Regions from separate parts of the Paenibacillus sp. NPDC101420 genome, predicted to be linked through region 4. Evidence: riboswitches for the same ligand, from Rfam matches in the RefSeq annotation. Region 4 holds a riboswitch; each other region holds the start of a gene.

Region 1 (3,209 bases), on a different contig from region 4:
GTCGTCCACGATCGGCGTGAAAAAATCAACAGTTTGCACTAACGCTAGATCATCACTTAATCGATATACCCCAGCGTCATCACTGGTATCCAGACCTACAAGTAGATCCGGATTAGGAACGGTTAGTGGTAGACTGCGAATAACCTGCATGAGATCGGCGGGACCGATTTTGCAGCCGCAGCCCCCTTTTGAAGATAATGAGGTCAATTTTATGGTTTCGGCTTGAGACATCATGACTCAGCTCCTTTAGATAGTTAATATCGAATATCTTTAATCTTACATCAGTAGACAGCATTGTACAAAATACAGACATACAGAAGAACGCCCCGTAGCCAGTACATACTCCCCGGCTATGGGACGCCTCTCATTTCTCACTTACCACTAAGATCAACTAATCTGCTGAGTTTCCTGCTGTTTCTCCAAAAACCGCTGAAGTATAGCATTAAATTTCTCCGGCTGACACAGATTACTAGGATCTAATGCGTTAGGGATGATCACTAACTGAGCATGTGGCAGCTGAGACACCATATCCTTCATACAATTAACTCCAAATTCACTAAAGTCACCTACAATACATAAGGCGGGACGCTTAAAAGACTTTAAGCATCTAGTGTAATCCACATGGCTCGTAGCCAGCCTTTGCCGATACAATTCCCGTGGACGTTTATCGAGAAGTCCTCTTCTAATCTCGTTATAAGCCAGATTCCAGCGTTCCCGGTACATCATACGAATCGAAGGCAGTACAAGCTCACTTGGAGCGTAATACATTAACCAACTACAATAAGCAGCCATAAGCTGGATTTTACCGATTATCGTTGACGCATGACTTCTACAAAAGCTATCCGCGACAACAATCGCTTTTACTCGCTCTGGATATTGTTTCGCAATATGCTGAACGACGAGCCCCCCATAGGCACTCCCAACAAAAACAGCCTCACGAATACCCAAATCATTCAATAGCATTATTATATCTAGACATTGGGTTTCAATAATCTCGTTTGGGGCCTGCAGTAATTCACCTGATTTGCCATTCCCCCGTAAATCACACAGAATCACTTTATATTTATCAGAAAAATACTCCAATTGTGGCTTGAACATACTATGTGTTAATCCATGTCCATGGATAAACACAACCGGAGCCCCTGTTCCATTGATTTCGTAATAGAGCGAAGTTCCATTCAGTTTAGCAATAGGCAAAGTTAACACCTCTTTCATAGATAGGTTCTACAACTATATCTGCTTTTTAACGCAGCAAAAAACCACAGAGGGATTCTCTGTGGCTATTCATCATCAAATACGCCATTCATCCTCTCTCCATACGCTTACGAGGTTAGCTGTCGGATTCGGGCAGTGAGAGTTGCCCTACCTGCATGGATGCATTTATGCACCTGGAACAGGATTCACCCCATAACTAGTACCGATTGTTACACTGGTTCCCAGTTGTTGGTTCCCCCGCTTTCCTTAACGGAAATTAAGCGGACTTCTTATGTAATTGTCAGTTATGTGATGAATCATACTCCGTGTAAGGTTTCTTGTAAAGTTGAGCCGTGGGCAAAATAATGTTGAAAGCCATGCTTTTCATTTCATATTGAGCATACACTTCGTTTTCTCTTTCTTTTGCTCTTGTTTACTCAATATATCTAAAAAAAGCCGAGCGGCCATCAGAGATCAATCCCTGAACCACTCGGCTTCGTTATACAATCATATGGCTACAACAGATCGGCGTTTTTCAATGCATGCTCCCAGCTCGGAAAAAAGAACAGCGCACTTCTCATAAGATCAGGATCGCTTTGCTTCACTTGTTTTTTGCTGATCGAGCTTCCATCGGTTTGAAGCTTTTTGATACGACTTAACACTTCATCAGCCTCCAAAGGAATTTCCATTGAAACACTCCTTTCTCAGTGACCTAGTTTCCAATCATTTTCTCCATAATATGCAAATTTATTCTTCATTTCGGTTTATACGAATTAAACCAGCTGATAGACCGGTTGTTCAGCAATAAAATAAGTAGGAATCATTGGGTATTTCTGTGCCAGAACTTCAGCTAAATATTTCATTCCTGGAGCTTCACTTTCCGCATGACCTAACATAATCAGCGCTTTTGATCTGCCTTGGTGGACAGCATCCCTCACATATTCTGGAGTTTCCCATTCGGGGCCCTCGCCAGCAATAATTAAATCAAGATTGTGCTGATTAAAAAGAGGAATAGCCATCGTCCCACCTCCTCTGTAACCTACTAATATCCCCACATGTCTGCATATCTGGGATACGTCTCCGGCAGCACGTAAATAGGAGATACCTAGCTTTCTTTTTATATACTGTGCCGCTTCACTTACCGTCATAGCTGGAATCGATAGGATTGTAGCAGTCGATTGCTGCTCAACCACATAGGCTGACCATTCAAGCTCTCGTAGCAAGCCCACCATGATCCCGTCTGGTTGATGCCTATGCCAATAATCATGATAACGAAAAATAGCCAGTTCAGAACGCTCGATTAAACTCAGTTTCGCAAGATAAATAGGGTCATCCTCTAACCACTCACTCGTCTCATGATGACTGTAAAACACACCTTCATGTGTGATCAACAAATTGGCGTTCATAGCAACCGCTCGCTCCACAACATATTGCGTAGCGCAAAATGCCGTAACCATCCCTGTAATCACCATTTCTGGATTCCCCGGCTTAAGAGTATCCACAGTCCCATCTATCTGTTCCATGGCTCCTATTAAATCTTCCAGAATCCTTCTAATTGTCACGCTCACTTTAATCCGCCCTTTGAGATCTATTCTACTAATCTATCAACGTATAAATAACCCGCCCTTAATCGATATAAGGACGGGTTCACAGTTCATTATTTGAGCAGCTTGCCCACTCTATGATTTCGTGGCAGAGGTGATAATTCGATGGAAAGCTGGCTTCGGCTTATGCCCTTCATCGAATAGGAACGGCCAGTTCTTCCGCCCACGAACAGGGAAATCATCCAGCCAGGTATAGTCATCCGCTGCTCCCCAGAACGTGACCGAACTAATCACGTCCCGGTATTCTCTCAGCAGTGCGAACATCGCTTCATATCGATCTGCTTGAAGCTCGAGCAGCTCAGCAGGTACTGTCTTTAAGTCCATTCGTTTGTCATCGAAACGGAACATGGATACATCCAGCTCTGTCAGTTGGAGCTGAAGTCCTAACGATGCATATTTTTCGATCGCTGC
Region 2 (3,209 bases), on a different contig from region 4:
ACCACCGAAGACATTGTTGAGCATCATCAGTGCAAGAGGCGTAATGCCTCCCAGCGGCGTCAGCGTATCATGCATATTGTTAACACTACCTGTCGTAGCTGCGGTTGTTACTGAAGTAAACAAGGAAGACTGCGGTATGCCGAAGCGCACCTCTTTACCTTCCATACTACCTTGTGAAGATTCTATTCCTAGTGCATTGATCGCCGGATTGCCTTTCGATTCAGCATAGAAGTTTAGGCTTAATAGCAGAACAAACAAGGTCATCATTGCGGTAAAAATTACCCAGCCCTGACGTTTGTTCTTGGCAAACAATCCGTACATATAAGGGAGCGAAGCTGGCAGCATCCACATAGAGAGAATCTCTAGCACGTTCGTAAGTGGATTAGGGTTCTCAAAAGGATGCGATGAATTGGCTCCGAAGAAGCCGCCACCATTGGTGCCCAAATGCTTGATCGATTCCAGAGAAGCTACTGGACCGATAGCAATTTGTTGCGTTTGCCCCTCTAGTGTAGTGACTTCAAGCGATGGTTTGAGTGTTTGCGGCACATGTAGTCCTACCAGTACCAATGAAACCAGCAGAGCTAGAGGAATGAATACACGAATATGTGCTTTAACGAAATCCTCGAAGAAGTTCCCGACTGATTTCCGTCCTGTGATCCCTCTGACAAAGGCAACCGCAACAGAAAATCCGCTCGCTGCAGACGTGAACATCATCATCGTGATGACAGCCATTTGTGAAAAATACGAAAGTCCCGTCTCCCCGCTGTAATGCTGCAGGTTTGTATTAGTCATAAAACTAATCACCGTATTGAACGAAAGCGTCTGTTCCATATCCGCAATTCCATTCGGATTTAGCGGTAAACCCCGCTGCAATCGAAGAAAGATATAGCTGAAAGTAACCAGTACGATATTCGTTAAAACAAAGCTGAGCGCATACTTCTTCCAGGACATACCGTCCCGTTTTTTCAGGCCGATCAGCTTAAAAATCCCTTTTTCCATACCTCCAAACCATCGATCCGTACGGTTCGGTTCATTAGAAAACACATAATATAAATACGTGCCCATCGGCTTAACCAGCAAGATGAGAATTACGATTACAGTAACAATTTGCAAAATGCCCATGAATGCCCCTCCTTAAAATTTCTCCGGATGAATCAATGCATAAACCAGATATATAAACAGCAGTAGGGTAACAGCGATTACTAGAATCACAGCTTATCCCTCCCCGTATCCTCAACTACACCTGCACACCAGCGCATAAATCCATAAAATAACCCGTAAATTACAGCTAACGAAGCCACCATATACAGATCCATCATATCTTCCGCACTCCTTCTTTTATCCTTAATGAGGTGATCTATCTACCAGAAAATCAGCATCACCGCTGTGGGAATAGATTACATAACTCGCGCCAAGTCTTTTATAGACCAATCTAGGATTTATTGAGCTTGTAATTACAAAAATCGGCTGTGTCGTCCAGGTACGGCACATCTGAATGTAACGGCAGCATAACGTAAAGCTGCTCTCGAACAGATATACCCGGCCTACCGGAAACGGCGGGCGAAACCAAGTATTCTGATGGCGGGTATCAACTAGAACGACTTGTTCAATCCCCATCTCTTCGAGTAGGGCCTTCTCAGGCAAGTTGTTGGTCAATCCGGCCATCTTAATGCCTCTGAATTTTAGAAGCTTAATAAAATGTTCGCCTGCCTTCGTTGGCGCACATACCAGTACATATTCATTCTGATCTGTCATCTCTTATTCTCCTCAAATGCTTTGCTTGTAAGATCAGAGCTTGATCACCCTGATCTTGAAAGAAAAGCTACCGCTAATGATGAATATAACGACCTCTTCGTGAGGTTTTCCATAAATGCTTTGCTTAAAAAAGCACAGCAAAAAGCCACAAAGGATTCTCCTCTGTGGCTCGCTAGCGGTCACATTGCACTCATCCTCTCTCCATACGCTTACGAGGTTAGCTGTCGGATTCGGGCGGTGAGAGTCGCCCTACCTGTATAGATGCGAGCTCACTGGCATCTTCTACAGGATTCACCCCATAACCGGCTTCCGACTCTCACATCGTCTGCCGATTGTTGGTTCCCCCGCTTTCCTTATCGGAAATTAAGCGGATCAAATATTCGATTGTTGTTGAAACAGGAGTAATCATACCCTTATGCAGGAAGTATTGTAAAACCTGATTGATGCCAAAATAATGCAAATTAAAAACTATTTTCGCATTGGATAGCGCTTACTTGATATCCAATCTCTCTATATCTCTTGTTTACTCGAGTTTCAATCCATTAGCGAAAAACGGTCATACCATGTGATTTTATTCACCACGATTAGTGAAATCACCAAAAATCGCCTATATAAGAAAGGAAACAAGAAAGCGAGATTAAGCGAGGAAGAAGCCCGATAACTCGCAATAAATACCTATTTGGTTCCCTTTTTCGTCGTAGTAGGCAGGATTTGGTTTAAATTGCGCTCAAAAGAACACTTTCTGTTTTTACAGAAACACCTTGAAAAGAGTATGATTCGGGTTGAATCTATTTCACGAAATACATTCAACGCTGAGTTCCTGCATTTGCAGGGAACGGGGGAACCATCAGGCCACATGGCCTACTTGGGGTGAATCCGAAGGAGACTGTTCAAGTCTCACATAGGTAGGGCGACTCTCACCGTCCGAATCCGACAGCTAACCTCGTAAGCGTAAAGAGAGAGACCCTTGATCCGCCACGCTTTGGCACAGGTGTGTGTATACCTGTATTCCAAAACCGCAGCAGAGGTCCTCCTCTTGCTGCGGTTTTTGCGTTACCTGAATCTATAGGGTGATAGCATGCTGGACGGGGTGAAAGAAATGAAACACTATTATTGGGGAACTCAGCAAGGGCTACTTGAGCCGATAAGTCTAAATTATGTTTGCTTTGGAGCGTTGTGGTTCGAAGAGGATCATCACAGAACTATTGTCGGCTATGCTTTTGGTCAGAAGCAGATTGAATCACTTCGCCATTTCAGCAGCCCATCTACCTGTGAATACTGTATGGACCGAACAATTATATACGAAATATATAAAAATATCCGAGAAAAGCAACAGCTGCAGGATTGGTCAGCACACCAACGTTTTCCGTGGCTCACCGCTTTTAAGGAACCGTGGAAAGACGTTGCAGTCGGTTGGTACGTAATGAGATCCCGCAACACCTTTCCCTTACATT
Region 3 (3,209 bases), on a different contig from region 4:
TAGCACCGATGTAGCGTTTCACGTAGTAGCTATCACTCAGGGAGCTAATCGTTACACCGCGGGAGGAAGATGCGTGTGCAAACTTGCCTTCACCGACATAAATACCGACATGGGAGACACCCTTACCACTTGTATTGAAGAATACAAGATCTCCAGATCTTAAATCATCTTGGGAGATAGCAGTACCCATTTGATACTGGGAACCTGATTGGTGTGGTAGGTTTATACCAATTTTATCAAATACATACATTGTAAATCCGGAGCAATCAAATCCATTTGTGGAGATGCCGCCGGATACGTACTTAGTTCCGATGGTCTTGTCGATCACTTTATCCATTTTGGAATCCGCGAAAGCGCTTCCTGCTCCGATGGTGAAAATAATGGAAAAGCTAAGTACTGCTGCTGCTAGCTTCTTCTTCAAAAGTTTATACCCCTTCCGGATGCCTACGAGGTTAGCTTAAGGGTTCGGTTGAAGGTCCCCTATGACCCCTCTAAAAATGGAGGTCAATTCACCCAAAGTTGGTTCCCCCGTTTTCCTAATAGTTAGGAAACTCGGCTGATACTGTTGATTAGGAATAGCTTGTAATCAATACATGACAAAACCTTTGTAAATAACAACTTAATGATTACAAAAATGTTACTAAAATCTTACTGCAGTTATTGTAACAAACAGAGTGCCGCTTGGCAATCGTTTTTAACATAATCATGCAGAAAAATTCGTTTTTTTAAAGACAAAATGTATATGTAAGCGATAATATTAAACTAATTTTTATATTTATTGAAATTTTTATCAAATAAAAGTGTTTAAAGTCCGTTCAAGAGGTGTAAAGAATATAATAAGGCAAAAGAAAACCTGGATTCGATTAAGTCAATAATCAAACCCAGGTCTATATAATGTAATTGTGAGGTTATAGTTGTGGGGAAGTATTAATCGTAGGCTATAGCTTGATATGAGGAAGTACTCATTACTCTTTTAGCACCAACGTAGCGATTGGCCCAGTAGGATTGGCTAAGTGAAGTGATGGTCACGCCATATGAAGATGATGATTGTGCGAATTTTCCGTTTCCAACATAAATGCCGACATGGGATACGCCGTTGCCCAATGTGTTAAAGAAAACTAGGTCACCTGAACGTAATTTACTTTTAGCTACAGGAGTTCCGACATTATATTGAGCTTTTGAAGTACGGGGCAAAGAAAGACCCACCTTCTTGAATACATACGTAGTAAATCCAGAACAGTCAAACCCGGCAGTGCTAGTGCCTCCGGTTTTATAGGCAACTCCAATTGTCTTTGAAATAACACTGTCCATCTTAGAATCTGCAAAGGCACTTCCTCCACCAATAGAGAACGCCATCACAAGTCCTAGCGCCGCAGCGACGCATGCTTTTCTTAAATTCTTCAAAAAAATTGTACCCCTTCCAATGCCTGTGAGGTTAGCTTAAGGATTCGGTAGAAGGTTCCCCTATGATCACTGCAAAGCGAGATCAATTCACCCAAAATATGGTTCCCCCACTTCCCGGTGCAAGGAATTCGGCGTTTTATGCACCAGATAGTGAATTATCGACATGACTACGACAAATACATGAAGTTATGTAGAAATCGTTTCAAATGATTACAAACTTGTTACCAATGGAACAGGACTTATTGTAACAAAGTCTTTACGATTTTGCAAATCCTCATAATTTGTCTATAACGCGAAAGAGTCCCAGCTCCTGATTTAGGAACCGGGACTCTTATATTATGTTCTGTAAAGCTTCAAATTATTGTGGAAATGCTTTACTGTGCCATAGATGATATTGAGCTGAAATTCCCCACATTTTGAAGAGTGTTGAGGGCAGTGATGAAAGTTGACGAATAAGAAGTGCTGGTAGGCCAGGACAGAAGATACCCGTTATTCCGCACACTAGCAAAAGGATCAGGCCTGCTGCACCAAGTATGGTTGAAATTCCTATTGCCGGAATCAGCGACTTCAAGCAAATGAATAAGGAGGAGAACATCCCCGTGCCGCTGGTATACCCAAACTGCATATATAGAAGGAACAGGCGCACGATAAAGATGTATATAAGCCATGCCAATACGTATGGAACTAGATGAAGTAACAAAGAGTAGTTCAGAAAGGAGGACAAGAATAGCCCGTACATTTTTGGAGCAAGCCAGTATAACGGAAGTAGAGCCAGCGCCCATTCGATTAGACTGAAGATAAACACTGGAAATCCATAAAGCTTCATACCTGGAAAAAAGAACAGGCCACGCTCTCCTTTTCGCTCCTGATGGAGTTCATGCAGTAATCCTGCCCTTATGAAGGGGGAGAGTAGCAGTCGTAAGACAACAAGCCCTAGGAACATCCATAACCAAGTACGTATCGCAGGATCTGTGTTCAAGTTGAACTGCCCTTCGACATAATAGAGTAGTCTGCCCATTCCGCTGCCTCCAGCGTCTTTATCTGGATAACGCAGTAGAATTGGAACGATAGCAGACCGGATGAAGCCGTACATAAAGTAGCCCCAGAGCAGTCGGTAGATGAAGAGCAGAATCAGAATATAAAATTGCTCCTTCATGCTTTGCCAGCCGCGGGTTATCGATGTTCTCACAATCATTCACCTCACCAGACAAGAGTTCCGAGCACGGTTTCAACTAGTTTAGTTACACTTAATGTCCAGCGGGAGAGCGTTTTCGGCTCTATTTCCGCCAGTCTGAAGTTATTAAGATGCTTGTTTTCTAACAGAATGGTATGCTCAGGATCAACCTCAGCAGAGAGAAGAAGCTTATCGCTTAACAATTGGAATGTAGTCTCTGCTCCTTCACCGCTCCAGACCCGCTCTGTAGCAGAGCCATCGGCGAATGTGAATTTAATGGGAACGTCAACGTAATGGCTCCCTTTGTTTGTAATCTTTACTATGGATTCATAGCTCTGAGCATCGCTGTTGCCATTCTTTTTAATCGTAATCGTATCTACTGAGAAATCAGGAGCACCACCACCATAAATATAATCTTCGAAATAAGGCTGCCATGATTTTTTGGTTACCTTCTCAACGACTTTTTGAAAATCAGACGTAGTGGGGTGCTGGAAACGGAATTTACGTGCGTAAGTGGACATGATGCTGTTCATTGCCTTAGTGCCTACTTGGCGCTCAATATCCTTAAGTACTAGCTTTCCGCGAATATACACATTCCGGCTATAGGATTCTGCCCCGGCATATTTCCATG
Region 4 (3,209 bases):
CTTCCAAAAAAAGCAAAAAAGAAGAGGTTTCGCTCCTCTTCTTTTGGTTAAAGAATGTATAAGTGATGAGCGGTTGCTCTGCGATCAACGAAATGATCATCTGGCGTTCCTTAACGGTTATCATCACTATAGCTTATCAAAGAATAATTTGCAAAAGCTTCAGCCTAGTTTAACTCCGGCTTCACAGGTCCAATCACATAAACGGTACGTGATTTACGTCCGAAATTACGCACATGGCTCAGTGAATCATAATAGACATCTACTTTATTGCCTTTAATGGCACCGCCAGTATCTTCTGCTCGGCGGAATCCAAGCCCCTCGATATATACCCACCAGCCAATAGGAATTACATTCGGGTCTACCGCAATTGTACGACCTTCCGTTACGCGTGTTCCGGAAGCAGTTTTGTTACCAATACCTGGCTCTTCTGATGAATAAGCTGTCATGGAGACGTTCTTAATCATCTTCTTGTACTCAAAGTCTACGCCAGCCTTGCTTGTGACATTATTAGTCTTAGCGCTAACCTTAGCCGTTTTTGAAGTGGTGTTTGATTTGGAAGTTGTTGTAGTCTTAGCTACAGCCGGCTTAGGAAGTGCTTTGGTACCAACGGCAATAATCTTATCTTTCGTTACCGTTTGTACTTCCTTACCAATCATGCGCATAGAGGCCAGTTCTCCGTCTTGGTAGATCTTCTCAATATGCTGAATCATGACGCCTGGTTTGCCTGCCTGTGCCACTCTAACTGTTCCCACAGTAAGGGAGGGGTCTGCTGTCTTGATGACTCTGAAGGGTAAGTTAGTTGTTCGCTGTACGGTCTGTTTGTTGATGCGAACAATCTTAACCTCCATGTTTGCAGAAATGGTGGTGTCTAACGAAGGGAAAATCTTATCATGACCTTCTAGGGTAATGCCCATTTTCTCAATTGCTTTACCAATTGTGTCCTCGGTCGTATATAACGTTTTTGTTGCTCCATCCGCAGTAAGACTAATTTTCTGCGCACGATTGATAACGACACGGTCACCGTCTTTTATTTCATCACTCAGACCTAAAGATAGTTCATCATGCGGCTGCAGCGAAATTTGCTCTTTCTCCAACACATCACCAAGAAGCGCTTCCCGCGTTTCAAGCGTCTGTGTTTGCCCGTCTATTACTAAAAATAATTGTTTGTTACTTTGACCGTGTACGTACAGCAGAATAAGTAGCGCGATAGCGACTGAAATCACGCCTGCAAGTAAAAGTACGCGAGTATTTACTTGCTCCCACCGTAATGCGAAAGACCTGCTGGATGACTGCGAATCATGGGATACTTCTGGTTGGAATACGCCCATTCTCTCCATCCTCCTTACATAGCCCCGTCGTCAATTGTATATCATGAGGACTGAATTCCTTTGACGAAACTATTTGAGATTGTCACAGGACACGCACGTAATAACTTAGCGTCTCCTGCTCATGGATCGCCTGCTCGGCACAGCTACTCCCACCCCTGTTATATAACAGTATGTGGGCAACATTCTATTTATTCAAAAATAAAAAAGCCTAAAAAGAGTTCAACTGAGGACTCTTTCGTGGCTTCTCCAATATCAGAATAGAGAATGCTTGTGCACGAGGTTGCCTCTCTTACTTGCGCTTACGGGGTTAGCTGTCGGGTTCGGACGAAAGAGAGACGCCCTATTTCAGGTCACCCGCTCATGGCGGTTGCCCTTAAATTCACCCCAAAGACCACGTGAAGAAATCAAATACTGTCCTACGGCACGTCTAAACCGTATTTAAAATACAGGCATGCGGTAGGTCAATATTGGTTCCCCCGTTCTCCATACGGAGACTCAGCGAGACGATCCATGAATCAATGGCTGTCACTATAACACAGCTCACATCACTGAAAAGATGATATCCTGTTTTGATGCATGTTGTAAAGGACGATTCAACCACGTTTACGCAAAAATATGGTTAAAATATTGTAATATTCAGCCGTTTTTATATTAAAAAAGTTTAATATATCGGCCATTCTCTATTTTTCACCTGTTTTGCTCCCGTTTTCACTCAATCCCAAATCGTTCCAGTGCGTTCGCATACGTTATTTTAGCCAATTCTTCCCATGTTAACCCTTTAATTTCAGCTGCTGCCTCTGCTACAAGCTTCACATGAGCGCTCTCATTTCGCTTCCCGCGGAAGGGGTGTGGAGTCAAATATGGAGCATCGGTTTCGATCAATAATCGGTCTAGTGGTGTCTGCGCAAGCACTTCTTTTGGCACTCTTGCATTTTTGAACGTAATGGGTCCTCCAAAGGATAAATGAAAACCAAGATTCAAGCACATTTTAGCTGTTTCCCAGCTTCCTGAGAACGAGTGCATCACGCCTCCAACCTCATTTGCTTTTTCCTCCCGTAAAATCCGTACAACATCCTCATGTGCATCACGATCATGAATACAAATCGGCATATTTAATTCACGGGCTAGTCCAATTTGCTTGCGAAAAACTTCATGTTGCACATCCTTGGGAGAAGTATCCCAGTAATAATCCAGTCCGATTTCACCAATAGCCACTACTTTTTTATGACTGCATAGAGAAGCGATCCAATCGAGATCTCCTTCTTTCATATCAATCGCATCCTGAGGATGCCAACCCACTGCCGCATAAATATAATCATAAGATTCCGCCAGCTTCATCGTTGAGGGAATCGTCTCCCGATTAAATCCGATATTAATCATCTTGCTAACTCCTGCTTCTACAGCACGAGCGATAACTTCTTCGCGATCCTCGTCGAATTGAGGTGCATCCAGATGCGTATGTGTGTCAAACAGAAACATTTTAACCCTCACTCCTTGTTCTTTTTTTAATATAAGACAATATAAGTTTCACGCTATCCGTGATATCTTATTTTTCTACTCTTCCTGTCAAAAATCCCATATTTTCTTGTATTATTTTGCAAAAATCTCTGCAATAGAAGCAGGCAATCGCGTAAGCGCATTTCTTAACTTATCCTGAGGAAAATAAAGATGATATCTTCCACGGTGAATGCCGCTAATAGAACGCACAATATCCGACACCTCTGAAATTTCCCGCAGATGATCATGCCGATCAAGCAGCAGAATTTGTTTATTGTCAAAAGCTTCTCCCGGACGGAACACATCATAGGGCAGATCTGTCGGAAAATCAATCTCCAAATCATATTCTGGGTGAAGTCCCGCTGCCGCAAAACTGCTGCGAAT

Evidence for each region. A riboswitch is a leader RNA that binds a small molecule or an ion and turns the genes downstream of it on or off. The one in region 4 is predicted to bind cyclic di-AMP.
Region 1: linked by a shared signal. The riboswitch ahead of ACQKMP_RS22555 (alpha/beta fold hydrolase) and the one ahead of ACQKMP_RS29970 (3D domain-containing protein) in region 4 are both predicted to bind cyclic di-AMP.
Region 2: linked by a shared signal. The riboswitch ahead of ACQKMP_RS19855 (hypothetical protein) and the one ahead of ACQKMP_RS29970 (3D domain-containing protein) in region 4 are both predicted to bind cyclic di-AMP.
Region 3: linked by a shared signal. The riboswitch ahead of ACQKMP_RS30330 (C40 family peptidase) and the one ahead of ACQKMP_RS29970 (3D domain-containing protein) in region 4 are both predicted to bind cyclic di-AMP.

What each region holds. Positions count from the first base shown of each region.
Region 1 covers NZ_JBNNSE010000005.1:476,040-479,248, forward strand. Annotated here, with positions in the region: gene selD (selenide, water dikinase SelD) at 1-234, opposite strand, end outside; gene ACQKMP_RS22555 (alpha/beta fold hydrolase) at 388-1,197, opposite strand; cyclic di-AMP (ydaO/yuaA leader) riboswitch at 1,304-1,488, opposite strand; gene ACQKMP_RS22560 (hypothetical protein) at 1,710-1,883, opposite strand; gene ACQKMP_RS22565 (Nif3-like dinuclear metal center hexameric protein) at 1,968-2,762, opposite strand; gene ACQKMP_RS22570 (endo-1,4-beta-xylanase) at 2,874-3,209, opposite strand, start outside.
Region 2 covers NZ_JBNNSE010000004.1:438,179-441,387, reverse strand. Annotated here, with positions in the region: gene kdpA (potassium-transporting ATPase subunit KdpA) at 1-1,122, opposite strand, end outside; gene kdpF (K(+)-transporting ATPase subunit F) at 1,135-1,212, opposite strand; gene ACQKMP_RS19855 (hypothetical protein) at 1,345-1,755, opposite strand; cyclic di-AMP (ydaO/yuaA leader) riboswitch at 1,946-2,135, opposite strand; cyclic di-AMP (ydaO/yuaA leader) riboswitch at 2,556-2,721, shown strand; gene ACQKMP_RS19850 (hypothetical protein) at 2,855-3,209, shown strand, end outside.
Region 3 covers NZ_JBNNSE010000015.1:23,714-26,922, reverse strand. Annotated here, with positions in the region: gene ACQKMP_RS30335 (C40 family peptidase) at 1-421, opposite strand, end outside; cyclic di-AMP (ydaO/yuaA leader) riboswitch at 427-568, opposite strand; gene ACQKMP_RS30330 (C40 family peptidase) at 928-1,356, opposite strand; cyclic di-AMP (ydaO/yuaA leader) riboswitch at 1,410-1,548, opposite strand; gene ACQKMP_RS30325 (hypothetical protein) at 1,763-2,593, opposite strand; gene ACQKMP_RS30320 (M1 family metallopeptidase) at 2,605-3,209, opposite strand, start outside.
Region 4 covers NZ_JBNNSE010000014.1:11,160-14,368, reverse strand. Annotated here, with positions in the region: gene ACQKMP_RS29970 (3D domain-containing protein) at 165-1,328, opposite strand; cyclic di-AMP (ydaO/yuaA leader) riboswitch at 1,610-1,839, opposite strand; gene ACQKMP_RS29965 (TatD family hydrolase) at 2,037-2,807, opposite strand; gene ACQKMP_RS29960 (HD domain-containing protein) at 2,919-3,209, opposite strand, start outside.